Regions from separate parts of the Aliihoeflea sp. PC F10.4 genome, predicted to be linked through region 1. Evidence: riboswitches for the same ligand, from Rfam matches in the RefSeq annotation. Region 1 holds a riboswitch; each other region holds the start of a gene.

Region 1 (7,488 bases):
ATAGGTCGTCTTCAGCCCCTTCTTCCACGCGAAGCGATAAAGCTCGTCGAGCTTCTTGCCTGATGGATTGGCGATATAGAGGTTGAGCGACTGCGCCTGGTCGATCCATTTTTGCCGGCGCGATGCCGCCTCGATCAGCCAGGCCGAATCGATCTCGAACGCGGTCGCGTAGATCGCCTTCAGATCGTCAGGGATTCGGTCGATCTGGCCGATGGACCCGTCGAAATATTTCAGGTCCGACACCATGACCTCGTCCCAAAGGCCACGTTCCTTCAGATCATGGACGAGTTGTGCGTTCACGACGGTGAAATCACCCGACATGTTCGATTTGACGAAAAGGTTCTGGTAGCCCGGCTCGATCGATTGCGAGACGCCGCAAATGTTGGAAATCGTCGCGGTTGGCGCGATCGCCATCGTGTTGGAATTGCGCATGCCGGTGGTCGTCACGCGCTGGCGCAAAGCGGCCCAGTCGAGGGTCGCTTCTCCATCCATATCCACGCCGGGGCGCGCGTCCTCGAGCAGCTTGATCGAGTCGATCGGCAGGATGCCCTGCGACCACAGCGAACCGTTGAAGCTTGGATAGCGGCCACGCTCGGCGGCAAGATCGACCGAAGCGGAGATGGCGTGATAGCTGATCGCTTCCATCGAACGGTCGGCGAACTCGACGGCGTCTTTCGACGCATAGGCAATCTTCAGCTTCTGCAACGCGTCCTGAAAACCCATCAGGCCAAGCCCCACCGGACGATGCTTCAAGTTCGAGTTGCGCGCCTCTGGGATGGTGTAGAAATTGATGTCGACAACATTGTCCAGCATGCGCATCGCCGTGCCGACAGTCTTTGCCAACCGGTCGAGGTCGAGACCTTTTGTCGTGACGTGGTTCAAGAGATTGATCGAGCCGAGATTGCACACGGCCACTTCGTCCTTCGACGTATTCAGCGTGATCTCGGTGCAAAGGTTCGACGAGTGCACGACGCCGATATGCCCCTGCGGCGAGCGGATGTTGCACGGGTCCTTGAACGTCACCCACGGATGCCCGGTCTCGAAAACCATGGTCAGCATGCGCCGCCACAGATCGAGCGCACGCACCTTGCGATGAACGCGCAATTCGCCCGCCGCGGCCTTGGCCTCATAAGCCTCATAGGCGGCCTTGAACGGCTTGCCGTAAAGGTCATGCAGGTCCGGCGTCTCATCCGGTGAAAACAGCGTCCATTCGCCGTTCGCCTCGACACGCTCCATGAACAGGTCCGGCACCCAGTTCGCCGTGTTCATGTCATGCGTGCGGCGGCGGTCGTCGCCCGTGTTCTTGCGAAGGTCGAGGAATTCCTCGATGTCGACGTGCCACGTCTCCAGATAGGCGCAGACCGCACCCTTGCGCTTGCCGCCCTGATTGACCGCAATGGCCGTGTCGTTGGCGACTTTAAGGAACGGCACCACGCCCTGGCTTTCGCCATTGGTGCCCTTGATATGCGCACCGAGGCCGCGAACGGGCGTCCAGTCGTTTCCAAGCCCGCCGGAATATTTAGCCAGCAAGGCGTTGTCCTTCACGCCCTTGAAGATGGCGTCGAGGTCGTCGCCGATGGTGGTCAGGAAGCAAGAGGAAAGCTGCGGCCGCGTCGTGCCGGAATTGAACAGCGTCGGCGTCGAAGCCATGAAATCGAAGGACGACAGAAGATCGTAGAACTCGATGGCCCGCGCCTCGCGGTCGATTTCGCGGATCGCGAGCCCCATCGCAACGCGCATGAAGAACGCCTGTGGCAGTTCGAAACGCTTGCCCTTTGTGTGCAGGAAATAACGGTCGTAGAGCGTCTGAAGTCCGAGATACTGGAAGTTCTGGTCGCGCTCCGGCTTCAGTGCAGCACCCAGTCGGGCGAGATCGAACCGGCCAAGTTCCGGGTCGATCAGGTCGGCCTTGATGCCGGTACTGATGAAGTCAGGGAAATAGGAAGCGTAGCGCGCACCCATGTCGGCCTGTGTCGCCTGTTCGCTTCGGCCCGACACGAAGGTCAGCGCTTCGCGGCGCAGCTTGTCCATGAGAAGGCGCGCCGAGACGAACGCGTAGTTCGGCTCCTGCTCGACCAGTGTGCGCGCGGCAAGGATCGGGGCGAGCGACAATTCGTCGAGGGTGATGCCGTCATAAAGATTGCGCTTCGTCTCGGCGAGGATCGGCACGGACGACACCGCATCAAGCCCGTCACATGCCTCTTCCACGATGCGGGCAAGGCGCGCCTCGTCGAGCGGCAGCAGCGCGCCGTCCTCTCCCTTCACGTTCAGCGAGGATGCCGCCGACTGCACGGCGGCAGGTGCTTCGGCTTCGCGTTCGCGTGCACGCTCGGCGCGGTAGAGCACATAGGCGCGAGCGACCTTGTGATGTCCCTCGCGCATCAGGGCGAGTTCGACCTGGTCCTGCACATCTTCGATATGGAAGGTGCGCCCCTCCCCGACACGCCGCGTCAGCGCGGAAACGACTCCGTCCGTCAGTTCCTCGACGATGTCGTGGACGCGGCGCGAGCCTGCTGCCGTCGAGCCCTCGACAGCGAGAAACGCCTTGGTCAAAGCGATTGTGATCTTGGACGCATCGAACGGCGTGACGCCGCCATTGCGTCGGATCAGGCGATAGCCGGGCTCGGCCGGCGCCTTCGTGGCCGCTTCGACCGGAAGTTCGATCGGATGGTTTCCGTTTGATTGAAGTGCACTGGTCGCCGGCATCTTGTCCCCGTGGCGCTGTGGACGGGGATGAAGAAGCAACGCGCAAATTCACTGGCCGAATGACGACCATGAGCCATGCGCACCGCCGGAGCACCCCGCCCGGGTTCGTTCACATCGTCAAGGCAGGTCTCCTGGCTCGCAGGTCGCGGCTTTTCGTCGGCCTTCCCGGTAAACACCAGTGGCATACTCGACGAAACGCTCTCTGCTTACAGTTGCGGGGGCAGCGCCGGCATTTCACCGACTTCCCTCTTAGCCTCCATCACCGAATCGACTTTGGAAGACCCTGACAACTGCATATTGCGTAGCGACCCCCACACTCGTCAATATCTAGTTTGGATATTCACATCGCAATGATGACGAGTGCATCGGCGTGGTGGGACACACGCTGCGGCCTCGCCAAGATCGATGAGCTGGAAGCATGGAGTATGAATGTCCGAAGGAGCGATTCCCGGTCAGTATTGACAGCGACATTCTCAAGCTTAACACTTGATCATTATTTTTATGCCAAAATGCAAAATGGGGATTTCAGCGAATGTTGCTGCAATTCGCTGACAGCCAAAGTTGCGTTCGTCCGCTAAGTTTCTGTTAAGCGTAATTGATTTTGACGACATGCGCTTGGCGCGTTCGATTGTAAAGTAACGCGCCGGAGCAAGGGCGAGGGAAATGGGCAAGGGCCTGATCGAGATAGTCAGGGCGAGAATGGCGTCGCATCCGGGCGGGTTTTCCCGTACCGGCATATCCGTCATGGGCCTTCGCGTCGGCGCTGCTGCCCTTGCTTTCGTCGCCCAGATCGCCGCCGCGCGGCTCGTCGGAGCCGAAGCGTTCGGGTCCTATGCTTTGGTTCTGGTCTGGCTTTTTCTTCTCGGGCATGGCGCGACGGTCGGCACCAACCAGCTCGTCTGTCGGTTCGTTTCCGAATACCGGGCAAAGGGCGACGCCGGCGCGGCGCTTGGCCTTCTCCATTTCGCTCTCGCGCTGGCGCTCGGCGTTTCGCTGATTGTGACGCTCGTTGCGCTGGCAATCATCCATTTCGGCCCGACTGGGCTTTCGCCGCAAATGGTCACGCTGGCGACGCTCGCCTTTCTCGTTATCCCGCTTCTGGTGCTTCAGGAGTTTCTCGAGGCGATCGCGCGCGGACTCGACAAGCCGCTTCTGGGCATCGGGCCTGCGATGCTCCTGCGGCATCTGGCCATTCTGGCAGGCGTCGGTTTCGTTTTCGCCACGGGCGGTTCGGCCGACGCGGTCACCATCATGAGCTTCACCGTCGGCGGGCTGGCGGCCTCGGTCGCCGTGCAATATCTGCTCCTGCGCGGCGAACTGAAGAAGTTGCTCGCCGGTGCGAGGGCGACCTACAGGATCGGCTGCTGGTTCAAGGTGGCGATGCCGGTGGCCTTGCTGGAAGCCAGCGAAATTCTGTTCCACAATGCCGACATTCTGATCCTCGGCCTGTTCATGCCGCCCGAGATCGTCGCCTTCTATTTCGCCGCGACGCGACTGGCGCAGATACTTTCCTACGTTCCCTATGGGATATCGGCGGCGACCGCGCAGAAATACGCGGCTCTTGCGGCGCAAGGGGAGCGTCACGAGCTCCAGCGTCTAGTCGGGGCCGCTACCACGCTCTCGACCACGCTCGCCATTGCCGGCGCGCTGTTCCTGTGGGTCTTCGCCGGCCCGCTGCTCGCTCTTTTCGGTGACGGATACGACGCGGCCACGTCCGTCGTTCCCGTCCTGTGCCTCGGGATCGTGATGGCCTGTGCGCTTGGCCCCGGCGAGGACATTCTCACCATGACGGGCGGCGAGCGCCTGTGCGCGCTCGGATTCTTCATCGCGCTTTTTGCCAATCTGGCACTCAACTTCACCTTGATCCCGATAATGGGAATGACGGGTGCAGCGATCGCTACCGCCACCGCGCTTGCCCTGCGCGGCATCATTCTCGCCATCTTCGCGCACCGGCAACTGGGCATCGTCCTGCCGGCAGGTTTCAGCAGCATCGCCGCCACGGCCCATCAGGAGGTTCGAACATGAGCGACACGATATATCAATCGTCCTCCTACGCGCGCCGGATCGCTGGCGCCCGGGCCTTGCATACGACGAAAATGCCTTGCCGGGCCGAGGTGATAGACGCCGCAGCGCTGGCTGCGCTGCCGGCCGAGCACTGGAACGCGCTGTCGGCCGATGCGCTGGAGGACAATCCCTTCTTCGCCCGTTCGATGGTCACGTCCGCCATCGAGGCGATGGGTGACGGAAGGGGCATGAAAGCGCTGGTCCTGCGCCCGCGAAACGGGGGCGGGCTGGCGGGCCTTTTGCCGTTCCGTGTCAGAGGTGCCGGGCCTTTGGCCTTCGGCCAGCCGGCAAACAATCTCTACCAGATAGGCGGCACGCCGCTGATCGCACGCGAGCATGCGGAAAGCGCGGTCGCAACGCTCACCCGCCTGATGTCGGAAGGTAAAAAGCTGCCGCGGCATTGGTTGTTTGCGCATATGGCGCTCGATGGACCGTTCATGCAGATGTTCGCCCGGAATGCGAATGGCTTCGGCTTCACGGCGCAGGCTGCAACCAGTTATCGGCGAGCGGTGCTGACAAGGTCGGCTGGAAATTTCAGGACGCATGCCGAAACGGTCATTGGCAAGAAGCGCTGCAAGGATGTGGAGCGCAATTTACGCCGGCTCAGCGAACTCGGCGAGGTCTCATTCGAGCGCGCCACGGATTGCGAGACCGTCAGATCGCGCCTCGAAGCGTTTCTGACGCTGGAAAATGCGGGCTGGAAGGGCGCGAAGGGCACGGCGTTTCTGTCGCGCGCTCCGCACGCCGCCTTCGCACGCGCTGCCTTCGCACCGGGGCTGGCGGTGGTCGACAGCCTTCTGCTCGATGGCGTGCCGATCGCCGTCAGCGTCAATATCGGCGACGGGCGGACACTTTTCACGCCCAAATGCGCCTTCGACGAGACCTATCGCAAATACGGCCCCGGCATGGTGCTGGAATATCTGGTGGTCACCGATTTCTTCGAGCAGGATCGTTACGACGAGATGGACGCGTCGACCATGATCGACGGGCATGTGATCACCGGCTTTTGGGATTCGCAAAAGACGATGGGAACGGTCGTCGTCGGCCCGCAGGGCTCGCGCACGAAACTACTGCATGCAGCAGTTATCGCTGGTGTCGCTGGCAAAGCGCGTCTCAAATCATGGCTGAGACGCGCATAATTACCCGGGCCGTTACGACGCGTAGACGACGAGCAAATCCTTGGCGTCGATCTGGTCGCCGGCCTTGACCAGCACTTCGGCGATCTCGCCGTCGCGTTCGGCGTGAAGCGCAGTTTCCATCTTCATCGCCTCGATGGACAGCAGCACGTCGCCGGCCGAGACCTTCTGACCGGACGCCACCGAGAGCGTGGAGACAACACCGGGCATCGGCGCGCCGACATGGGTCGCGTTGCCGGCTTCCGCCTTGGCGCGCGCCTTCGCAGCACCCGCACCGCGCAGCCGGTCGGGCACTTTCACACGGCGGGGCTGGCCGTTCAGTTCGAAGAAGACCGTGACCATGCCCTTTTCGTCAGTGTCGCCGATGGCAAGGCAGCGCACGACGAGCGTCTTGCCGCGCTCGATCTCGACGAAAATCTCGTCTTCCTGGCTCATGCCGTAGAAGTAGACGGGCGTCGGCAAGGCCGAGACCGGGCCGTATTCGCCGCTGGCCACCGCAAAATCGGTGAACACCTTCGGATACATCAGCCAGGAGGCGAACTCGAAATCGGAAAGCTTCCGTTCGAGTTCTTCCTCGATCCGCGTCCGGTCGGCATCAAGATCGGCGGCCTTCAGGAGAGAGCCGGGCCTGACGGTGATCGGCGTCTCGCCCTTCAGTGCCTTGTTCTGCAATGCTTGCGGCCAGCCGGCCGGCGGCTGGCCAAGATCACCTTTGAGCATGGCGACGACCGAATCGGGGAAGGATATGTCCTTTCCCGGCTTCTCCACATCCGCGACGGTCAGGTCCTGTGAGACCATCATCAGCGCCATGTCGCCGACCACTTTCGACGACGGCGTGACCTTCACGATGTCGCCGAACATGGCGTTCGCATCGTGATAGGCCTGCGCGACCTCGTGCCAGCGGCTTTCCAGCCCCAGCGAGCGCGCCTGTTCCTTCAAATTGGTGAACTGACCGCCGGGCATTTCATGAAGATAGACTTCCGATGCCGGTCCCTTGAGATCGCTTTCGAACGCCGCGTACTGGCTTCGCACGCCTTCCCAGTAGAAGGAGATCTTCCGTATCCATTCGGGATCGAGTCCGGTGTCGCGATCGCTGCCCTTGAGCGCCTCGACGATGGAGCCGAGGCAGGGCTGTGAGGTGTTGCCGGAAAACGCGTCCATCGCCGCGTCGACCGCATCGACGCCGGCCTCCACCGCCGCCAGCACCGTCGCGGCCGAAATGCCCGACGTGTCGTGCGTGTGGAAATGGAGCGGCAAGTCGGTCTCCTGCCGCAACGCCTTGAAGAGCGCTTTCGCGGCAGCCGGCTTCATCAGCCCGGCCATATCCTTGATCGCGATAATATGCGCACCGGCCGCTTCCAGTTCGCGCGCCAGCCCGAGATAATATTTCAGGTCGTAGGTCGAGCGGCCGGCGTCGAACAGATCGCCCGTATAACAGATCGCCGCCTCGCAAAGCTTGCCCTCTTCGCGCACCGCGTCCATCGACACGCGCATGTTCTCCACCCAGTTGAGACAGTCGAAGACGCGGAAAAGATCGACGCCGCCGGCCGCTGCCTGTTTGACGAAATAGCGCACGACATTG
Region 2 (7,488 bases), 930 kb from region 1:
CAACGGCCCGCCGAGTCGCGATGGCTGACAAATACGTCAAGGATGGACGGTGGAAGCAACTGGGCGAGTTCCCTTTGGCTATACGCGTCTCCGGCAAGCGGCTTGGAATTTTGGGTCTCGGGCGGATCGGCAAGGCAATAGCCAAGCGCGGCAGCGGGTTTTCCATGGATATCCGTTACCACAGCCGACGCGCGCTGCCGGATGTCGGCTATGCGCTCGAGAGCGATCTTGTAGCCCTTGCGCGTTGGGCCGATTTCCTTGTGATTGCCGTCCCCGCCAACGCACAGACGCGCAACCTCGTTGACCGCGAAGTCATCGATGCACTTGGACCATCCGGCATACTCGTAAATATCGCGCGCGGAAGCGTCGTCGATCAGGCCGCACTTGAACACGCGCTCGTTCATGGAAAGCTTGCGGGGGCAGGGCTTGATGTTCTGGACAGAGAACCGTTCCCGCACCATCCATTTCCCACTGTAACAGATCGCGTTGTGCTGACGCCGCACATTGGCAGTGCGACAATCGATACCCGTTTGGCAATGGAACAACTTGTTCTAGACAACGCTCGAGACTTTTTTGAGTTCGGGAGGCTTCGAACTGAAGTGTAACAAGGCTTCAGCGTTCGTAAAAACGTTGAAGCGCTTTTGGCCGGCGGACAACTGAATAGCGCTATTTTGGCCGGATGCATTTTTTAACCTCGTCCGTCGCGGACATGCTTGGCATTGGCGCGCACATGTCCCCGCTCTCTTTCGCAAATGCTCAGGCGGAAAGTTCCTTTCGGACGATCTCAGCGCCTGCGCCCAACGCCTTCAGCTTACCGGTCGCCACCTGACGAGACAGCGGGGCCATACCGCAATTCGTGCAGGGATAGAGCTTGTCGGCATCTACGAACTTTAGTGCTTTTCGCAGGGTTTCGGCGACCTCCTCCGGCGTCTCGACGGTATTCGATGCGACATCGATGGCACCCACCATTACTTTCTTTCCCCGGATGAGCTCGATCAGATCGATCGGAACATGTGAATTGTGACATTCCAGCGAGATCAGGTCGATGTTGGATTTCTGCAGTTTCGGGAACGATTCCTCGTACTGCCTCCACTCCGATCCCAGCGTGTTTTTCCAATCCGTATTGGCCTTGATGCCGTAGCCATAGCAAATGTGGACGGCGGTTTCGCATTCCAGTCCCTCGATTGCCCTTTCCAGAGTGGCAATCCCCCAATTGTTCACCTCGTCGAAGAAGACGTTGAATGCCGGTTCGTCGAACTGGATGATGTCGACGCCTGCGGTTTCCAATTCCTTGGCTTCCTCATTGAGGATTTTGGCGAACTCCCAGGCCAGTTTCTCGCGGCTCTTATAGTGGGCGTCATAGAGCGTATCGATCATGGTCATCGGACCCGGCAGGGCCCATTTGATCGGCTGCGTGGTCTGCTGACGTAAGAACCTTGCGTCGTCGACGAAGACCGGCTTGGGGCGGGAAACAGCGCTGACGACCGTCGGCACGCTCGCATCGTAGCGGTCACGAATTCTGACCGTCTCGCGTTTCTCGAAGTCGACGCCGCTGAGCTGCTCGATAAACGTTGTGACGAAATGCTGGCGCGTCTGCTCGCCGTCGCTGACGATATCGATGCCCGCCTGTCGCTGATCGTCGAGGGAAAGGCGCAGGGCATCCTGCTTGCCTGCGATCAATTCCTCATCCTGCAGTTTCCAGGGCGACCAAAGTTTCTCAGGCTCCGCAAGCCAGGAGGGCTTCGGCAAGCTGCCGGCGGTTGACGTGGGCAAAAGTGTTTTCAAGACGAATGACCTTGTGTTTCGATTGATCAAAGGGCGTAGTTCGCGGACCACTGCTCGAGAATGGCCTTGTATGGTTTGATGAAGCGCTCCTCGGTGAACTTACCCTGCTCGACAGCCAGCCGGCCGCGTTCTTCGCGGTCATAGACAATCCGGGTCAGCGAATAATCCTGATGCTTCAGGCTGGGCCGATAGTGAGCGCCTGCGACGGAGTTGGCGTTGTAGATCTCAGGCCGGTAAATCTTCTGGAACGTCTCCATCGTGCTGATCGTGCCGATCAGTTCCAGATTGGTGTAGTCGCCAGGCAGATCGCCAAGATGATAAAACGCAAAAGGTGCAGCGCTGTCCGGCGGCATGAAATAGCGAATCTGCAATCCCATTTTCTGGAAATACAGATCGGTCGAGGATGACGCATCCTGCAGGTATTCGACGCCCAATACAGGATGGCTGTTGTTCGTCCGGCAATATGTCTTGCTGCTTGAAGCGCTCAGGCAAATGACAGGCGGCTTTTTGAAATTTTCTTTGTAGGCGGCGGAATTGACGAAGCACTTGAACAATTTGCCATGCAGGTCGCCGAAATTGTCCGGCGCGCTGAATTCAGGTCGGTTCCTGTTGTGCTCGGGCAGCAACACGCTGAAATCGTAATCCCGCACATAAGAGGAAAAATTATTGCCGACGATGCCGTCTATGCGCCGGCCGGTCTTCCGGTCGACTATCGTCGTCTTCAACATTTCAATTACTGGAAAGGCATCGTCGGTGCCGCCCGGGTCGACGTTCACTTCTACGGATATGATATCGAGTTCGACCGTATAGCGACCGCCCTCCGGGTTATCCCAATGCGCCAGCGCGTTGCATCGATTGTCGATCATCCGCAAGGCATTGCGCAAATTCTCCTGCCGGTTCTTCCCTCTGGCCAGATTTGCAAAATTGGTTGTAGCGCGGGTATTGTCCGAGGGACGGTAATCCTCATCGAAGCGAATGCTCTTCAGGCGAAACGTAAAGTCGTTGCTCATCGCGGACGGATAGCGATCGACAGGCTGCACGGCCAGCGTGGCGATACGAGCTGCGGTTTCAGACATGGCTTACCCCAATGAGTTGGGGGCATGGGTCAGCGGACACATAGCAAGACGAGCCGCCATGCGGCCTCCGCTACGGCACACCGGGCACCCCGCCCGTGGACGTTACTTTGCCAAGGCAGGTTTCCTGGCTCGCGGGTCGTCGCCTCTGCCCGTCTTCCCAGGGTTTACCCCAGTGACATTTTGGACATCAGCTCGCCGCTTACAGTTGCGGGGGCAGCGCCGGTCTTACACCGACTTCCCTCTTAGCCCCGGACATCGCGAGAGACGCGCGGGGAACCATGACGATCACACTTTCGGGCGGATTTGCTTGAATGTCAATATCGCATAAAGAAATGTTTATATGTTAACATCGTTAAGAGATATCACGCCGTTGAATAGGGCGCGAACGAACTCGTGCGGTCGTCGATGACGATCGTTTTCGTCAAAGGTGGAAACGCCCGTTGCGTGCATCCGACACGTTCGCAAACCTTGCAACCGGCACCGATCAACGTGCGGATCGAGGGATCGGCCAACGCAATGCCTTTTGAATACACCAGCCTATCGGCATGGACGATGTCGCAGCCGAGTCCGATGGCGAATGTCTTTCGGGGCGCGCCGTGTCCGCCGCGGGAGCTTTCGACCATGCGGGCAAGCCACAGATAGGCGCGGCCGTCCGGCATCTCGGCAACCTGCGTCAAGAGTCTCCCGGGATTCGAGAAGGCATCGTAGACGTTCCACAGCGGGCACGTGCCGCCGATACGAGAAAAATGGAAGTCGGTTGCAGACTGCCGCTTCGACATGTTTCCGGCGCGGTCCACCCGCACGAAGAAGAACGGGACGCCTCGTGCTTCAGGTCGCTGGAGCGTACTCAGTCTGTGGCAGACCGTCTCGAAGCCGACGCCGAACTCCTGCGACAGGAGTTCGATATCATAGCGCAGTTGTTCCGCCATCCGCAGGAATGGCACATAGGGCAATATGAGCGCTCCGGCGAAATAGTTGGCCAGACCGATCCTGCCAAGCGAGCGGGCTTCGTCATTCGAGAAGCCGGCTTTCGCAACGATGCTGCCGATGACGTCCATCTGCTCGAGAAACGCAAGTTGCGTCGCCATTTGAAAGGCCTGCTGTCCCGATGTGAGCCTTTTTGAAAGACGCAGCGCGCGCATCTCCTTGTCGAATTTGCGCTGGGCCGAACTGCTTTCTTCGAGATCGACAATGAGAACGCCGTGACGCTCTCGCAGGCGCTCGGCGATGGCACCGGCCATATCGCCTACCGGCATTCCCATTTCCCCCGCCGCCGTTTCAGCCGCCCTGTCGAGTTCATCGATGTGATTGTGTCGGGCGTAGAAGAAATCGCGAACTTCCTCGAACGGCATTGACGGCAGAGGCATTGCGCGGTCGTGCCCATCCCCGCCGAGCCGCGCCGAATAGGCCAGCACCTGTTCGTTCGACTGCTTGAGACGGCGGCCCTGATTGATGAAGGCACGCGCCAGCGCAGGCATACTGGTCGCCAGTTCCCGTATCTCCGCCACGGAGACCGCCTCGCCGAACGCCGGGTCCGAAAGAACGTCCCGCAATTCCCCGACGATGCGCACTTCGTCGCTGTCGGAGAACAACTGAACGTCGGTGCCGAAGGACGCATTGAGCTTCAGGAGGACCGGCACGGTGAGCGGACGCTGGTTGTTTTCGATCTGGTTCAGGTAGCTCAGCGAGATACCCAAGGTGTCGGCGAGCGACTGCTGTGTCATCCGCTTTTCTTCGCGCAGCCTTTTCAGGCGTACACCCATGAACGCCTTCTTCATCGCGCCCTCCGTTCTTCGCAAACTTTGCAAATTCACAAGACAAATTCGCAAAGCTACGCATTTTCAGTAGTTTATCGATTTCACCATATGTGGACAATGCGGATTTGAAAAGCCAACCGGACACAGCATTTGGACGCGCAACCGATTACGAGCAGGCAGGGAAAGGCCAACTTTCTGGAGGTGGTGCTTCCCGAACAGGCGAACCATTACGGCACCCTTTATGGAGCGAACGCTCTCCATTTGATGGGAAAGGCCGCCTATGTCTGTGCCACCCGTCATGCCCATTGCGCGGTGGTGATGGCCAAGGCGGACAACATCGATTTCATCCGTCCTATTGCCGTCGGATCCATAATCGAGATGCGCGCGAGGGTCGTCTTTCAGGGGCGCTCTTCGATGACGGTCGACGTCGACATCGTGCCCGAGCAGCACGACGCTGCGACGGCAGGCCCGGCCGTCTCCGGCCGGTTCATGATGGTCGCCGTCGATGGCGACGGCATCCCGATACCCATTCCCGCCCCAGAGTCTGATCAAGCAGAGGAAAGCCATCCGTGAAGTCGCATAAGGTCCGCACCTATAAATCCGCCGAAAAGCTCCCCCGCGAGGACCAGCTTGCCTGGAAGATAGCTTCTGTCGCCGCCGACGATGTTGCGCTCGACGCTGACGTTGTGGAGATGATCGGCAACCGCATCATCGACAACGCCGCCGTCGCCGCAGCCTCCCTGGCGCGTCGCCCGGTCGTCAGCGCACGGGCGCAGGCCCTTGCGCATCCCTTCCTGCCCGGCGCGAGCGTGTTCGGCCTCTCCACCGCGAAGCGCGTCTCACCGGAATGGGCGGCCTGGGCGAACGGCGTGGCGGTGCGCGAACTCGACTTCCACGACACCTTTCTCGCCGCTGACTATTCGCATCCTGGCGACAACATCCCGCCGATCCTCGCCGTCGCGCAGCATTGCGGCCTGTCGGGCGCAGCCCTCGCGAAGGGACTGGCCACTGGTTATGAGGTACAGGTCAATCTCGTGAAAGGCATCTGCCTGCACGAGCACAAGATCGACCACATCGCCCATCTCGGTCCTTCGGCGGCGGCCGGTATCGGCACGGCGCTCGGCCTATCGGTGGAGACGATCTATCAGGCCGTCCAGCAGGCGCTGCATGTGACGACTACCACGCGCCAGTCGCGCAAGGGCGAGATTTCGAGTTGGAAGGCCTATGCGCCCGCTTTTGCGGGGAAGATGGCGGTCGAGGCCGTCGATCGCGTCCTTCGCGGCGAAGGCGCGCCGTCGCCGGCATGGGAAGGCGAGGACGGTTTCATCGCCTACCTGCTTTCAGGCCTCGGCGCGGAATACGCCGTGCCGCTGCCCGAGAAGGGCGAGGCCAAGCGCGCGATCATGGACACCTATACCAAGGAGCATTCGGCCGAATACCAGAGCCAGGCGCTGATCGACCTTGCCCGCCGTATGGGGCCGAAGGTCGGTGATACTTCCAAGGTGGAGAACATCGTCATCCATACCAGCCATCACACCCACTACGTGATCGGCACCGGCGCGAACGATCCGCAGAAGATGGACCCCAAGGCGAGCCGCGAAACGCTCGACCATTCGATCATGTATATCTTCGCCGTCGCGCTTGAGGATGGCGGCTGGCATCACGAGCGCTCCTATGCGCCTGAGCGTGCGAACCGGTCCGAAACGGTTGCGCTCTGGCACAAGATCTCGACCGTCGAGGACCCGTCATGGACGAAGCGCTACCACAGCCACGATCCGAAGGAGAAGGCGTTCGGCGGTCGCGTCTTGATCACGCTTCAGGACGGTACGGTGATCGAGGACGAACTGGCCGTGGCCGACGCCCACCCGCTCGGCGCGCGCCCCTTCACGCGGCTGGACTACGTGAAGAAGTTCCGCACGCTTTCAGAGGGCATCGTCGCCGCCGCCGAACAGGACCGCTTCATCGCCACGGTCGAGCGGCTGCTCGACCTCAAGCCGGAAGAACTCACCGGCCTGAACTTCACCGTCGATGCCGACAGGCTCGGTCCTGTGGCCGGCACCGGCATCTTCGACTGGAAACGCGGTTAGGGAGGACGACATGACCGCACCGAAGCCAAAGAAATCCGTCGCGCTCTCCGGCGTCGTCTCCGGCAACACGGCGCTGTGCACCGTGGGGCGCACCGGCAACGATCTGCACTATCGTGGCTACGACATTCTCGACGTGGCCGAGACCTGCGAGTTCGAGGAGATCGCGCATCTCCTCGTTCATGGCGCGTTGCCGACAATCGAGGAGCTTGCCGCCTACAAGGCGAAGCTGAAGGCGTTGCGCGGCCTGCCGCAGACAGTCAAGCGAACACTTGAACTGCTTCCCGCCGCCACGCACCCGATGGATGTCATGCGCTCGGGCGTCTCGGCGATGGGTTGCGTCCTGCCGGAGGCGGCGGACCACAACAGCCCCGGCGCACGCGACATTGCCGACCGGCTGATGGCTTCGCTCGGCTCGATGCTGCTCTACTGGCATCATTTCGCCCACAACGGACGCCGCATCGAGGTCGAGACCGACGACGATTCCATCGGCGGGCATTTCCTGCGTCTTCTTCACGGCGTCGCGCCCAAGCCATCGCATGTAAAAGCGATGCATGTGTCGCTGATCCTTTATGCCGAGCACGAATTCAACGCCTCGACCTTCACGGGGCGCATGATCGCGGGAACAGGTTCTGACGTATACTCGGCCATTACCGGGGCCATCGGCGCATTGCGCGGACCCAAGCATGGCGGTGCGAACGAATTCGCCTTCGAAACCCAGAAGCGCTATGCCGATCCGGACGAGGCGGAAGAAGACATCCGCCGCCGCGTCGAGGAAAAGCAAGT
Region 3 (7,488 bases), 2.8 Mb from region 1:
CAGCGCGTTGCGCAGCGCGTGCTTGACCACGACGGAGCGGAAGCTGAGCCCCTTGAGCCGCGCGGTGCGGATATATTGCTGGGTCATCACCTCGACCATCGAGGCGCGGGTCATGCGGGCGATATAGCCGATGCCGTAGATCGCCATCGTCATCACAGGCAGCGTGAAATTGGAAAAAGTGATGCCTTGCGCGGTGGCGCTGGCGGCCGAGCCGTTCAGCCAGCCGAGCCATGAGGCGAAGATAACGGTGAAAATGACGCCCGAGACATATTCGGGCGTCGCCGTCGTGGTGATCGCGGCGACGGAAAGCGTCCGGTCAGTTCGCGTTCCCTCCCGCATACCGGCGAATATGCCCATGATGAGCGCGACCGGCACCATCGTCACCATGACCCAGAACATCAGCTTGCCGGTAGCTGCCAGTCCGGGGAAAAGCCGATTCTCGACATTCGTGCGAAAAGTGGTCGAACAGCCCCACTGGCCCTGCAGGATGCCGGAATAGGATGGCTCCGTCGGCTCCGAACAGAAGGCGAAGCGGCTCACCGCCTGCCCGTTTTCATCGACGGCCGGTTCCTTTTGCACCACGCCGAGCCATTGCCCGTAGCGGATCAGGAACGGTTCGCGATAGCCGTTGCGTTCGAGCCAGCTTTCGATCTGCGCGTCTGGCGTGCGCATGTCGAGCTGGCTGATCGCGAGCCGCCGCAGGTTCGGGTCGAGATTGACGAGAAAAAAGACGACGAGCGTCAGGCAGACCATGGTTATGGCCATGACGCCCAACCGCTTCACGATGAAACCCAGCATGTGCCCCCTGCCGTTCTGGTTGGGGTTTTATAGTTATGTTCCCCGGTACAGTCGGCGAGGGCCGTTGCCGCCCCTCGCCTTCATGTCGCGTATCCGCGCTGTGACGAGATGGCGCGTCAGGCGCTTTCGTCAAGCCAGACCTTGCCGAGATCGATCTCGAAGGTCGGGTGCATGCCGTGGTTCTTCACCGCCTCTACGGAGTGGTTGTAGAGCGTGCGCCAGTAGGGCTGGATGATGATGCCCGAATCCTGGATGATCGTCTCGATCCGCTCCATGACCGACTGACGCTCTTCCGAATCGGCGATCGAAAGGGCTTCGGCGATCAGGCCGTCGAGTTCCTCATTGGAGAACGCAGTCTCGTTCCAACTGCCGCCGGTGCGGTAACCGAGCGCGATGACCTGGATGCCGAGCGGGCGCATGTTCCAGTTGGTCGCCGAGAAAGGATACTTGGTCCAGTCGTTCCAGAAGGTCGAACCGGGAAGCACGGTCCGCTTGACGCGGAACCCGGCCTCGCGAAGCTGTGCGGCCACCGCGTCGCACGAGTTGCGGTGCCAGGTCTCGTCGACCGAGATGATCTCGTGCTCGAAATCCATCTGGCCGGCTTCTTCCATCAACTGCTTGGCACGGTCGACGTCGCGCTCATGCGTGGCGATCTGGACGTGGTCGGGCTGGATCGGCGCGACATGGTAGTTGTCGGCCTTTTCGCCCGCACCGTCGATGCCAAGCGCCAGGATAGCGTTGTTGTCGACGCCGAGCTGAACGGCCTTGCGCACGTTCTGGTCGTCGTAAGGTGCGTTGTCGACGTTCATGCGAATGGTCAGCGTGGTCGAGGTCAAAACCTCCGAACGCACGAGACCGAGGCTGTCCATGATGTCGAGATAGTCGGCGGTCGTCTCGTAGTTCGTATGGATTTCGAGCGCTTCGAACGCGTTGACCATCGCCGACGGATCGGTGCCGTAATCGATGAATTCGACGCCGTCGAGATAGGCTTCGCCATCCCACCACGCGCCGTTTTCGCGCCGCTTGAACTCGATACGATCACCGACCGAATAGGAAACGAGTTCGAACGGACCGGTGCCGATCGGATTGGCGACCCAGTCCGCGCCCGTCTCGTCGAAGGTGGGGTGAACGACCAGCGCAGGATAATCCGAGAAGCCCGGAATGATCGAAACGTCCGGCTCCGACAGGATCAGCTTGACCGTGTAATCGTCGACGCGTTCGATCGCGCCTTCGCGCAGCTTGTTGGTGTCGGGGTCGATCATCGAGGCGACGCGGGTCGCCATCGAGTTGCCTTCAGCAGTGCCGTCGGCCCAGCGCGTCAGATTGTAGATGACGTCGTCTGCGTTGAATTCATCGCCGTTTGTCCACGTCACGCCCTGCCGCACGTTGAGAACGTACTCGGTGGCGTCGTCGTTGGCTTCCCAGCTTTCGAGAAGCTTGCCTTCGAAGGTGAACTCGCGCGTGTACTTGACGAGCGGCTCGAGCGACTGGCGCATGCCGTTGGAGATTTCGGACCAGTCGGCCGTGCGCGGGTCCTTGTTTGCCTTGACGAACATGGCCACGCGCAGGACGCCGCCTGTCACCGGCTCGCCAAGCGCTTCATCCTGCGCCAGCGCCTTCGAAGGTGCGGCGAGGCCGATCATCGAATAGGCAAGCGCGGTCGAGGCCCCGAAGACGGACGCGATGGCGAGGAATTCGCGTCGGTCGACGCGTCCGGCCTTCACATCCTCTGCCATCTTCTCGACGTGTTCGGGAACGCGGTTCCCGCTACTTCTGAAGAAACTCATGCCACCGATCTCCCGTTTGTTCCTGATGTTCCCTACCATCCCGTATCGGTGGGCGAATGTCAAAAACCCCGCCAGATCAGGATGTTCGACTATAATTTGATACCAGGCCGGCCGTTCCGTTGGCGTAAAAGCGACATCGAACACCCCGTTTTGGCATCTTTTGCGACCAAATATGACGCAGTGTAATCCCGAACGGCCGTTGCTGCCAGGCAACATCGCGTGACGTCCGGTCGGCCCCGCCAATGACGTGATTGACCGTCACTCCCAGTGCTTGCTACGTAATTTTCAGCTTGAGGTGCCGGTGCGAGCAACGCCGGCTAAGAGGGAATGCGGAAGGACGATTTGTCCGAGCCGCGGCTGCCCCCGCAACTGTAAGCGCAGAGGACATTCGAAAACCACTGGGCGGTGCCCGGGAAGGTGAATGATCCGCTGAAGCGCGAGCCAGGAAACCTGCCTTGAGCGTCACCTTTGCCGGATGCGGGGAGCGTCCGGGGCTGTGGTTTCGCAGTGGTGACATATGTCATCGCTGGCGAAGCCGGATCGGGGCGGTCCGCAGGTTTCTCCAGCATCTTTGAAAAGATGGGTTCCGGCCGCAGGCCGGATATCGGGGGACCGAATGTACGCTTTCAAACTGGGCGCGGCCTGCGCTGCATCTGCAATCGCCATATTGGCAAGCCTGCCCGCGCATGCGCAGTTCACCGAACTGCCGCAGATCGTCATTACGCCGAACCGCGCGCCGACAGAGGCCGAACGCTCCGGCTCGCGGGTCGAGACGGTCACGCGTATGGAGATGGAAGAGCAGGACCTGCCGCTCGCCGTCGACTATCTGGAGCGCCTGCCAGGCATCTCCGTATCATCACCCGGCGGCCCGGGCGCGGAGGGATCGCTGTCCGTGCGCGGCGCGCCGCGCCGCTACGTCAAGACGCTCTATAACGGTATCGATATCGGCGATCCAACGAGCACGCAGGTTCAGACCTCCTATCAGTATCTCCTCTCTGGTGGCCTCGAGTCCATCGAGGTGCTGAAAGGCTCCCAGTCGACGCTTTATGGTTCGGATGCAATCGCGGGCGTGATCTCGTTTTCGACCCTCGGCGATATCGAGCCCGGCATCTCGCACATCCTCCATGGCGAAGCCGGCTCGCGCGGAACCGTTCGTGGGGGCTACGGCCTGCGTGCAGCCAACGATGCCGGACGTGCCGCAATCAACATCACCGGCTTCCGCACCGACGGCATTTCTGCAGCAGCGGGCGGCAGCGAGCGGGACGGCTATGAGAATGTGACGTTCGACGCGACGGGCGAATATCGCCTGAACGAGGTCGTATCGGTGTTCGGTTCCCTGCTCTACATCGACGCCGACGCTGACTACGATGTAGACCGCTATGTAGATAGCGTCACCGGGGAGATTATTGAGCCACAGGATACCGACGTAAATGTTAACGATAACGAGCAGATCGGAATGCGCGTCGGCTTCAATGCCAATTTCCTCGATGGCCGCTTGAAGAATACGCTTTCGGTCCAGCACTTTGAGGTCGATCGCACAATTGACTCGAATCACCCTGCATTCGGCCCGTTCGATGCTGATTATGTCGGCGAGCGCCGGAAGATAGATTATCAAGGCTCACTCGACGTTAATGAGTGGCTGCTGCTTCAATATGGCGCCGATTACGAGCGGCAAAGAGCGCAAACGGTCGATAGCTACGGCTCCGATACAGACGATTCATTTTCTCTCGCTGGCGTTTGGACACAAGCGGTTCTGGAGCCAACTGAATTATTGAACCTATCAGGCGGTGTGCGATATGATGATCACTCCGAATTTGGTGATAATCTCACATATCGGGCGACAGGATCTTATCGCTTTGGCGAAAGCGGATATCGCCTTCATAGTTCGTTCGGCACCGGCTTTCGCGCACCGAGCCTATACGAATTATTCGGTCCCTTCGTTGGCAACACCGATCTGGAGCCGGAAGAAAGCGTCTCATTCGACGTTGGCTTGGAGTATCGGTTCAATAATAGCCTTGCTGCCGACTTGACCTATTTCATGCTCGACATTGACAACTTGATTCAGTTTGCTGGTGGCAGCTATGCACAGGTTCCCGGCACTTCGCGTCAGCGAGGCGTGGAAGCGTCGCTAGTCTATGAAGCCAATGATTGGCTCTCGCTAGGCGCAGCATACACCTACACACATACGCAGGACGCCAACGGCAACCGCAACTTGCGCGTTCCACGCCACGAAATTGCGCTCACGACGACATACAAGCCCGCCGAGAAATGGGCTATTTCCGGCACAGCCAAAATTGCCGTTGACAGTGAAGACGAAATCATCGTGAGCAGCGTCGCCGGACCATTTGGCTTTTCTGGAGTCAACGGCCGCGTCAAACTCGACGACTACGTCCTCCTAAACGCCAAGGTCTCTTACCAGGCGACCGAATCCACGGAGCTTTACGTGCGCGGCGAAAACCTGCTCGATCAGGACTACCAGACGGTGCGTGGCTTCAATACGCCCGGCATCGGCGTCTTCGCCGGCTTCCGGTCGACCTTCTGATGAAAAGGGCGGCGCGCGGACAATTCATTCTGCGCGCCGCCGCCTTTACCCTCGCGTTGACTGCGCCTGCATTCGCCGCCGACCCGCCGCGCGTCATGTCGATGAATGTGTGCACGGACCAGCTCGTGCTGCTTCTGGCCGATCCCGGTCAGATCGTCTCTTTGTCCGATCTTTCGACGGACCCGACGCTTTCCTTTCTCGATGAAGAGGCAGCGAACTACCCCAAGAATGGCGGACGGGCCGAAGAGGTGTTCCTGTCGAAGCCAGACATCGTCGTCACCGGCACGTTCAGCCTTCACAACACGACGAGCCTGCTTCAGCGCCTCGATTTCCATGTCGAGGAATTCGCCTACGACAACACGGTCGACACAGTTCCCGCTGAACTCCGGCGCATGGGCGCGATCGTCGGACAGAGCGAACGCGCCGAAACGATCGCCCGCGACTACGAGCGCGAACTTGAAACTCTGCGCGCGCGCCAGTGCCCTACCCGCCCCACCGCCATCGCCTATGAGCAAAACGGCGTAGTGCTGGGCGCGGGCACGCTTGCCGACAGCGCTATGGAAGCCGCTGGCCTGACGAACCTTGCCGCCGAGCTCGGCTATTCGGCCATGACGCCCCTGCCCCTCGAACAACTCGTCTCGCACCGGCCCGACATCGTCATCCTGTCTGAACCCGTCGAGGGAGCGCCCGCGCTCGCCGACCAGTTCGTCAGCCATCCGGCCTTGAAGGCGCTGGATGGCGCAAGGGTCGGCGCATTCGTGCCGCAAGGCGCCTGGGCCTGTGGCGCACCCTTCGTCATCGAGGCCGTTCGCGCCTTGACCGAGTTGCGCGAGGAGATCGCGCCCTGCGACGAAACGCAGTAAAGAGCGCCATGCTGAACGCCATCCTCGCCCTTGCCTGCGTCATCCTCACGGTCGCCTCCCTGCTGATCGGACCGGCCGATCTCGATCTTGCATCGAGCGTGACGGGCCTGTTTGCGGGCGGCGACGAGGCAGCCATGATCATTATGCAGGATATCCGGCTGCCGCGCGCGCTTCTGGCGCTGACGGTCGGGATCGGTCTCGGCCTGTCAGGTGCCGTGCTGCAAGGGCTCCTGCGCAATCCGCTCGCCGAACCCGGCATCATAGGCATCACGGCGTCGGCCTCGTTCGGCGCGGTCGCGATCTTCTACACCGGCCTTGCCGGCGCATCGCTTTATGCACTGCCCGCAGGCGCGCTTGCCGGTGCGGCGCTTTCCGTCGTGCTTCTGCTCGGCATCGCAGCACGCGCCGGCGCAACCCTGACGCTGATCCTCGCGGGCGTTGCGCTGACCAGCCTTGCCGGGGCGCTGACCTCCCTTGTCCTCAACCTGTCGCCGAACCCCTTCGCCAGCTACGAGATCATCTTCTGGCTGCTCGGCTCGCTTCGCGACCGTTCGATGAGCCATGTCTGGCTTGCCCTGCCTTTGATGGCGGCGGGCTGGATCATGCTGGCAATGACGGCGCGGGCGCTCGACGCGCTGTCGCTTGGCGAGGAAGCGGCAGCAAGCCTTGGCGTGCGCCTATCCGTGGTTCGCACGCTGGTCGTCGGCGGCACGGCGCTTTGTGTCGGCGCGGGAACGGCCGTCGCGGGCGCGATCGGCTTCGTCGGTCTCGTCGTTCCGCATCTTGTGCGCCCCTTCACCGATCGCCTGCCGTCGAGCCTTCTTTTGCCGAGTGCACTCGGCGGCGGCGCGCTTTTGCTGGCTGCCGATATCGCCGCGCGGGTCGTGGTGCCGACGCGCGAATTGAATGTCGGCGTCCTGACCGCACTCATCGGCGCGCCGTTTTTCCTGTGGCTGGTGGTGCGCAGCAGGCGGGAGTTGTTCTGATGCTGTTAGCGCGAAACCTGTCCGTCAGCCTTTCGGATCGACCGATCCTGAACGGCATCGACCTCGACCTTCAGCGCGGCGAAGTCGTCGGACTTCTCGGGCCGAACGGTGCGGGAAAATCGACGCTCATGCGCGCGCTTTGCGGTCTTTTGCCCTTTGCCGGCTCGGTCGAGATAGATGGCCGCGCGCTTGGCGGGATCAGTGAACGCGAGCGCGCGAGGCTCGTCGCTTTTCTGCCGCAGGCCCGAACGATCGCCTGGCCGCTATCGGTGGAAAACGTCGTCAAGCTGGCGCGTTCTCCATGGCGCGGAATGGGCGGCTTTTCAGCACACGACGAAGCCGCGATCGCCGATGCTATGGAGGCGATGGACGTCGCCGATCTGGCAAAGCGCCCCGTGACGGAGCTCTCCGGCGGCGAGCAGGCCCGCGTTCTGGCAGCCCGCGCGCTTGCGCAGGAAACGCCGCTTCTCATCGCCGACGAGCCGGTCGCGGGCCTCGATCCGGCCCATCAG
Region 4 (7,488 bases), 1.2 Mb from region 1:
CCGGCTGCGTCTGGTGAGCGACAAAAAACGTCGGGTTGTCGGCCAGAGAAGAGTAGATCAGCCCAATGGAAATGCTGAGAATTGCAAATAAATGAAATAGACGGGTTCGCGTCATTTTCCGACCCCTTTTTTTATCTGCTGGTTCGAGCGGCAAACCGCATAAGCAATGAAGACAAGAGCGAAATGAAATTGCTTGAGGCCCAATAGAGGCACACCGCGGAAGGCGCCCAATAAATAAGCCCCAACAAAACAATAGCGACTATGAGAAACCGCCTGCGTGTAGATGCTGTCGCTAAAGGATTTACATAAGAGTCCACTATCCCCAATAGCGTCAATCCGATCGGCAAGAGATTGATGGAAATTCCTGCAATTTGAACGAGTTGATCCGGCTCCAAAAGATTGTCGACAACCAGAAACGGAACGCCTTGCAGAGCGGGATAGCTGCTGAGAAGAATAAAGGCACTTAGTAGAAACGGAATTTGGAGCGCCAGTGGGGCCAGGCCGGAGAGCGACTGTATCGGGTGATAACCGTGTCTGGTATATATAGCCTCGATAGCTTCAAATCGCGCTCGGCCGGACAAGCTCGATTTGGCGTCCGCCAAATCGACAGCCATTTCGTCCTGTTTTTGTTTTTCTCTGGCTTGAGCTTTCCTTGCGGCACGAGCGATCGGCCACGTGATCAAACGTGCCGCAACGCTCAGGCTTATAATGGCGAGGCCGAAGCTACCAGTTGCTTGATGAACAGCATCCAAGATAATTTGCATGCCATAGATGATAGGCTGCGAAATAAAAGCTAGTATTTCCATTCGCCCCCGCTACCCTCTCCGCGAACGCAAATTTCACTGCGGGGTCAAATGATACAGCTTGCGATGACTTCCCTTTAGAGATTGGGACGATTCAATCGTGAAAATCGATGAAGCAATCGTTTCGAATTCTGCTTCCGTCATTTCCCCGTACTGATTGACGCGCCCTCTCAAAAGCATCTTCGACATGGCGTCCTCGACGCTGACAAATTCGATCACGATCTCGCTATTGAAGCTTCTCAGCCATTGAAGAAACTCCGCCAGCGGAATGTTCGCCGAGATGACGATGTGATGAATGAGCGCAAGACAGAGTATCAGGTCCGGCTTTCCGCGATTTACAAATGCCTTTCTTTCACCGCTCAGCCACCCCTGTCCTGGTGACGGGTTCGCCAAGTTGAGCGTCAGCGGGAGTATGTTTCCGGCGGCCGCGCTTTTAAGACCATAGTACAGGTGGTCTATCGCCTTTACGTCGCCGTCCACCGCAACGACATAGTCTGCATTGTCGGAGCAAATTCTCGAAAAAGTGCCAGTATTGCATCCCAGATCCCACACCAGTTGGCGGTGTTTTTTTGCCGACACCCGACTTACGAAATCCCGCTTCACGTCGAAGGATGAGTCGCTATAGCTATGGGTGGTGTCGTAAGCACTCCAGGTGGTCGGCTCTTCCCCCGATGAAAGAGCGTTTATCGTCCGACGCAGACCCTGAAGCGTACCAACCACCATCGCCTTCGAATGGTGGAGCTTCTTATGTTCTGTCGGGACCTGATTGGCATCTTCGGTCAGGCGCTGCGCTTCGGAAAGTTGCGCCCGAAAAGACCGTTCCTGCATGCTCGCATGTAGCTTTACGTGCGAAAGAACGCCTTTCTTGAATATCGCCAGATTGCCGATAACCTTGTTGGCGACAAGCGGGTCGATGCCTTCGATATTACCCCTTAGGAAGGGCTGGAAATCGATGCCCTTGTAAGCTTGAAACATCAACGGATAAAGAAACTGCATGCAGAACTGGCGGTATCCGACCCACGGGTCGCCTTCAGCATGAGGAACGAACGACGGAATATCGATGAAGACCGGTTTCGCGGCGATAAACTGAATGTTGTAGGCGGTTGCGTCCTTGAGCGTCCATCCGCTTTCGTGCGCGCTCTCAAGAATGTCGAGCGTAAGGAGTGCAGCATCTTTCAGCATTCCGAACGACCATTCATACGGATATGAGATGAATGGAATACGTGCGTGCTTGAGATGCCTTGGCCATTGGCCCGGACGCACCAGCGCGGACTCGGCATGCTCCGTTTGTATGATTTTTCCGGCGTCGACGAGAGCCTGATAAAACGGCTCTTGACACAGCAACTCCCAATTCGCGGCGGCGTCCTCGCTTATTCCGCGGACGATTGCCGTTCCATTATCGTAGACGCGGTTATTACGGTCTCGGAAAGACCCGGAATCTGCAACAAAATCGGTTTCTAGCGGGGGACGTGCCTTTGCGACGCTCCCCATCATTATCTCGACCCTGAGGATTTTTCAGCGCTTTTCGCCTTTTCCTTGTCCGCATTTTTCCCGGAGAAGAAATCCGTGATCCGATAATAATATCTGCGCAGCGTATAGGCCGCGGCCGCAAAGAATCCTATGATCGCAGTCGTGACGACACTGCCCGTTCCGGGATCGATATAGGCGAAAGAATCCCGAGTCGTTAACATGAACGCAAAGAGCGCGTAGATAGGCAGGCGTGCTTTCATCATTTCAAGTATCCAGACGTTCTTTAGGGCGTCATAAAATTTGCCAACATATATTTAGCCGGATGTTAATGGCATTTGGATTGCCGGCTGGCAAGTCATGGTGGGCATGGTCCACAAATGACAGATGCGAAGCGCTCGCCGCTGCCGGTCAAATATTGGCAATCGGGACGGCATTGGGCCGTATTGCTTCTGTCCCCGCTCTCGGTCTTTACGTAAGCCACCGCCATCCCAAATCGCCCGGAGAGACATTTTGATATGAACTGCGTCGCCGGACGCTTATCCGATGTCGCAATCATGCGACTGGAATCACGCGCCGGATGATTAAGTCGTGCCATTCAGGTGCCGCGTCCGATCACTTCGGGCGAGGAGAATTGGGAAGCCGGTCGGATGCCGGCGCTGCCCCCGCAACGGTGGTGGAGATGAAGTCGCAGCGGGAGCCACTGGGCGAACAGCCCGGGAAGGTGTTGCGGCGGGCCTTGCAGAAGGGTCGCTCCAGAGTCCGGAAACCAGCCTGAAGAGGTTTGAAACCGACTGATCGCGGTGGGCGATCGAGAGGCGAATGCATGTGGGCAGCGAAACGCCCACGCGTTCTCCTTTGCCATCTCCACCAGTTCAGTCTTCGCATTGAAGGCAGGACAGGACATGGATACGCGCAAGGAAATGCTCGAAAGACTAAAGGCAAGGCAGCCGGGCTATAGCCTCGACCGCGCCTTCTATACGGACCCCGATTTCTTCAAGCTCGACATGGAGCTGATCTGGTATCGGGACTGGCTGTTCATCGGCCATGATTGCGAACTGCCCAAGCCAGGCAGCTACATGACGGTTCAGGTCGGTGAATATCCGGTCGTCGTCGTGCGTGACGCAAAAGGTTCGATCCGCGCGTTCCACAACACGTGCCGCCATCGCGGCTCGCGCGTGTGCACTGCTGCCAAGGGAACGGCCGCAAAGCTTGTCTGCCCCTACCATCAGTGGACGTACGACCTTGACGGCCGTCTCGTATTCGCGCGGCAGATGGGGGCGGAATTCGACGCTTCGCAATTCGGCCTGAAGCCGATCGCCTGCGAGGGCGTCGCCGGCTACCTCTTCATCTGCCTTGCCGACGAACCGGCGGACTTCGCGCCGGTTCGGGCAAAGCTCGAGCCCTATCTCGCCCCGCATCGTCTGACCGAAACGAAGGTCGCGTTCGAATCGACCATCATCGAGAAGGGCAACTGGAAGCTCGTCTGGGAAAACAATCGCGAGTGCTATCACTGCGCGGGCAACCATCCCGAGCTATGCAAGACCTTTCCCGAAGCGCCGACCGCTGTTGGCGTTCAAGGGTCGAAAAGCGACCCTGAGATCGTTGAACACTGGGACCGGTGCGAGGCGGCCGGATTGCCGAGCACGTTCGAGATTTCAGAAGACGGACAATATCGCGTCACGCGCGTACCGCTCGTACGAGACGCGGTCAGCTATACGATGAGCGGCAAGCGCGCGGTGAAGAAGAACCTGTCCGATTCCGTTTCGACGGACCGCATCGGCGCGCTTCTTCTCTATCACTACCCGACGACCTGGAACCATGTTCTCGGTGACCATGCAGTCACCTTCCGCGTCTTGCCCATCAGCGCCACGGAAACGGCGGTGACGACCAAATGGCTCGTTCACAAGGATGCCGTCGAGGGCGTGGATTACGACCTTGCCGAACTCACCCATGTGTGGACGGAGACGAACGACCAGGATCGGCGGATCGTCGAGGAAAACGCGTTCGGCATCACCTCGCCCGCATATCGACCCGGCCCCTATTCCGAGGAACACGAGGGCGGCGTCATGCAGTTCGTCGAATGGTACAGCAATTTCGCCGAAGACCGCCTGACGGGTGACGCCAAGCCGGCGCTGCGCTCGGTGGCCTGAGGAGAACGAAATGAACGCGACGTCCCTTTACAAATATCTGGACGAGATGGCGCCGTGGGACGACCGCCTTCAGGTGCTCGAATGCCTGCGCGTCGTGGACGAAGCGCCGGACGTGAAGAGCTTCGCATTCCGTTCGGATAGCCAGACATGGTTCCGCTACCAGCCCGGCCAGTTCATCACGCTGGAACTGCCGGCGGAGCCGGAACCACTGATGCGCACCTATACGCTCTCGTCGAGCCCGTCGCGCCCATTCTCCATCGCCGTGACGGTAAAGGCGCAGGCCGATTCGATCGGCACGCGCTGGATGTTCGACAATCTGAAGCCCGGCGACCATGTAAGGGCCTTCGGGCCGTCGGGCGATTTTTCGCTGCATAACCATCCTGCCGCCAAATATCTTTTCCTGTCGGCCGGTTCCGGCATCACGCCGATGATGTCGATGCTTTTGTGGCTCAACGATTTCGCGCCGCAAACGGATGTCGCCTTTATTAACTGCTCGCGTCGCTACGAAGATTTGATCTTCCGCCGCGAACTGGAACTCGTCGGCAACTACATGCACGGCCTGTCGCTCGACTTTCTTCTGGAAGAACGCGCGCGGCGCGAGGGCGGCTTCGGCCATGTCGGGCGCATCGACGGCACGCGGCTGAAACTCCTTGCGCCGGACTTCGCCGAGCGGGAGATATTCTGTTGCGGGCCGGACCCATTCATGCGCGCAGTGCGCCAGATCCTTGAAGCCGAAGGCTTCGACATGGCGCATTATCATCAGGAAAGCTTCGGCGCGCCGACGATCGAGCGCGTTCAGGCGCCGTTCGAGGAAATCGTCAACGCCGAACCGCCGGCCGACGCACAGCCGGTGCGTTTTGCCTCGTCCGACGTCGAGGCGATGTGCCTGCCCGACCAGACCATCCTGCAAACCGCGCGCGCGGCGGGTGTGCGTATTCCGGCCGCTTGCGAGTTCGGTCTTTGCGGAACATGCAAGACGATGAAGCTTTCGGGCGAAGTCGAGATGAGCCACAATGGCGGCATCCTCGATCACGAGATCGAGGAAGGCTATATCCTCGCATGCTGCTCGCGCCCGCTCGGGCCGGTGACGGTCGAAGCCTAACCGCGCGCGGCGGCAAGCGCTTTCGGAAGCTCGGCCTCGAACAGATCGATCTCGGCGGCCGGGCCGACCGAAACGCGGATGCAGCGGTCGAGAACCGGAGCCATCGGCTTGCGCACGAACACGTCGCGAGCGATCAGTTCCTGCATGACTTTCAGTGCGAAGGCACCATCTTCACCACAATCGATCGCGACAAAATTGGTGGCCGAGGGGATCGCGGCCAGGCCGTTCGTCGCCGCTATGTCGTAAAGCCGGTCGCGGCAGGCGGCGACATCGCTTATCACCTTTCGCAACCAGGCTTCGTCGTCGAGGGCGGCGAGCGCGGCAGCCTGCGCCATGCGCGTCATGCCGAAATGATTGCGCACTTTCTCGAACGCATTGATCGTTGCCGCTTCGCCGATCGCATAGCCGCAACGCAAGCCCGCCAGCCCATAGGCTTTGGAAAAGGTGCGCATGCGCAGCACATTCGCACGCTCGATATCTATCGGCGGCAAAGTGCCGTCCGGCGCGGTCTCGCCATAGGCCTCGTCGAGGATGAGCATGGTCGTTTCGGGAAGCGCTTCGATGAAACGTTCGATCTTTTCGGCAGACCACCATGTGCCCATCGGATTGTCGGGATTGGCGAGATAGACGACCGGTGCGTTCTCGCGTTTGACGGCATCGAGGAGTGCGAAAAGGCTTTCGCGATCGTCCTCATAAGGAACGGTCACGAGCCGCGCGCCGAACCCGGCGACATGGTAATTGAAGGTCGGATAAGCGCCCAGCGAGGTGACGACCGCAGCGCCGCGATCCGCCCACAGGCGCACGACGAGGCCCAAAAGCGCGTCGATCCCCTCCCCGATCACGATATTCGTCGCCGACACCCCGTGCTTTGCGGCCAGCTTGGCGCGCAATTCAGCGCTTTCGGGATCGCCATACATCCACACGTCCCCAGACGCGGCTGCAATCGCAGCCTTTACCGACGGCGACGGCCCGAACCCGCTTTCATTTGCGCCAAGGCGCGCGCGAAACGGGCGGCCGCGCTGGCGCTCCTGCGCCTCGGGGCCGACGAAGGGCACGGTGGCGGGAAGGCTTTCGGCAAGCGCCGTGAGGTGTGGTCGGTTCATTGAAGGCGTCTCTGTTGGCTGCCGAGCCACTAGCGGTCAACCGGCGAAACATCAAGACGACGCCAGCTCCCCGCAAAGCAAAAGGCCCGACAAGATCGCCGGGCCTTAGTGTGTCTTCCGGCGGGACTCTACTGGCGCGCCAGATCCTCGCCGCGGCAGATCAGGCCGCCCATGACGCAGCCGCTCATTTTCATCGTGTTGCCGTTGACGCTCGCCTTGCCCTTATAGGTCTTGCCTTCGTCGAGCACATTCACCGTGCCCTGATAATCGCTGCCCGCTCCAGCCATCGTGCCGATCGCCTGGCCGTTATATTCGCCCGAGCGTACGGTGCCGCAAAAGCCGGCCGAGCAGGGCGCGAACTCGATCAAGGTGCCGTTGCCGCGCTTCCACATGCCGACGATCGGCTCGGCCGCGAATGCAGGGGCCGTGACGAGTACACAGGCGGCAAGCGCCGCCCAGAGTTGAACTTTCATTGCTTCCTCCCAAAAAGCGTCGTGCCCAAAAGCTTACGCAGACGTAAACGTAATGGAGTTTTCAGGCGGTGGAAAGTGGGGTCATCGCGTTCGCGTGATCCGACGAAAATTTGCTTTCAGGGACGATTTTTGGCGCGCAGTTCATTTGCGACCGTTTCGCGTGGTTAGCGCGGGGTAAAAATGAAATGTGGCAATTGTCTTGAAATTGTCTGAACGACCGCGCGATCGCGGGGTTTCCATGCTTAACGAAACGTGGCGTTTACGGAAAATTTGAGCTTTGTTTGAAGCTCGTTAAGCACGCCTTTTTACGGCAGATTCAAGCCTCCCCGGCATTCTCGAAGCATCACACAGCAACAAGAGCGGCACGGAAAAATCCGGCTCTCGGGA

What was found. Region 1 has a riboswitch for cobalamin ahead of ACX82Z_RS17210 (ribonucleoside-diphosphate reductase subunit alpha). Riboswitches for the same ligand answer to the same signal wherever they lie in the genome.
Region 2: another riboswitch for cobalamin. It lies ahead of ACX82Z_RS12620 (DUF1852 domain-containing protein); the one in region 1 lies ahead of ACX82Z_RS17210 (ribonucleoside-diphosphate reductase subunit alpha).
Region 3: another riboswitch for cobalamin. It lies ahead of ACX82Z_RS03210 (TonB-dependent receptor plug domain-containing protein); the one in region 1 lies ahead of ACX82Z_RS17210 (ribonucleoside-diphosphate reductase subunit alpha).
Region 4: another riboswitch for cobalamin. It lies ahead of ACX82Z_RS11535 (aromatic ring-hydroxylating oxygenase subunit alpha); the one in region 1 lies ahead of ACX82Z_RS17210 (ribonucleoside-diphosphate reductase subunit alpha).

Annotation. Positions count from the first base shown of each region.
Region 1 covers NZ_JBTSWH010000001.1:3,417,314-3,424,801, forward strand. The annotation lists gene ACX82Z_RS17210 (ribonucleoside-diphosphate reductase subunit alpha) at 1-2,706, opposite strand, end outside; cobalamin riboswitch at 2,811-3,007, opposite strand; gene ACX82Z_RS17215 (lipopolysaccharide biosynthesis protein) at 3,370-4,731, shown strand; gene ACX82Z_RS17220 (GNAT family N-acetyltransferase) at 4,728-5,909, shown strand; gene pyc (pyruvate carboxylase) at 5,922-7,488, opposite strand, start outside.
Region 2 covers NZ_JBTSWH010000001.1:2,486,879-2,494,366, reverse strand. The annotation lists gene ACX82Z_RS12630 (2-hydroxyacid dehydrogenase) at 1-605, shown strand, start outside; gene ACX82Z_RS12625 (methionine synthase) at 757-1,785, opposite strand; gene ACX82Z_RS12620 (DUF1852 domain-containing protein) at 1,812-2,795, opposite strand; cobalamin riboswitch at 2,959-3,157, opposite strand; gene ACX82Z_RS12615 (short-chain fatty acyl-CoA regulator family protein) at 3,224-4,639, opposite strand; gene ACX82Z_RS12610 (acyl-CoA thioesterase) at 4,769-5,191, shown strand; gene ACX82Z_RS12605 (MmgE/PrpD family protein) at 5,188-6,705, shown strand; gene prpC (bifunctional 2-methylcitrate synthase/citrate synthase) at 6,716-7,488, shown strand, end outside.
Region 3 covers NZ_JBTSWH010000001.1:654,446-661,933, reverse strand. The annotation lists gene ACX82Z_RS03220 (ABC transporter permease) at 1-798, opposite strand, end outside; gene ACX82Z_RS03215 (ABC transporter substrate-binding protein) at 915-2,585, opposite strand; cobalamin riboswitch at 2,862-3,057, shown strand; gene ACX82Z_RS03210 (TonB-dependent receptor plug domain-containing protein) at 3,202-5,127, shown strand; gene ACX82Z_RS03205 (ABC transporter substrate-binding protein) at 5,127-5,990, shown strand; gene ACX82Z_RS03200 (FecCD family ABC transporter permease) at 5,999-6,976, shown strand; gene ACX82Z_RS03195 (ABC transporter ATP-binding protein) at 6,976-7,488, shown strand, end outside.
Region 4 covers NZ_JBTSWH010000001.1:2,248,165-2,255,652, forward strand. The annotation lists gene ACX82Z_RS11515 (sulfatase-like hydrolase/transferase) at 1-115, opposite strand, end outside; gene ACX82Z_RS11520 (YidC/Oxa1 family membrane protein insertase) at 132-806, opposite strand; gene ACX82Z_RS11525 (methyltransferase domain-containing protein) at 840-2,297, opposite strand; gene ACX82Z_RS11530 (hypothetical protein) at 2,297-2,536, opposite strand; cobalamin riboswitch at 2,854-3,062, shown strand; gene ACX82Z_RS11535 (aromatic ring-hydroxylating oxygenase subunit alpha) at 3,176-4,423, shown strand; gene ACX82Z_RS11540 (FAD-binding oxidoreductase) at 4,434-5,525, shown strand; gene ACX82Z_RS11545 (pyridoxal phosphate-dependent aminotransferase) at 5,522-6,628, opposite strand; gene ACX82Z_RS11550 (DUF2147 domain-containing protein) at 6,757-7,101, opposite strand.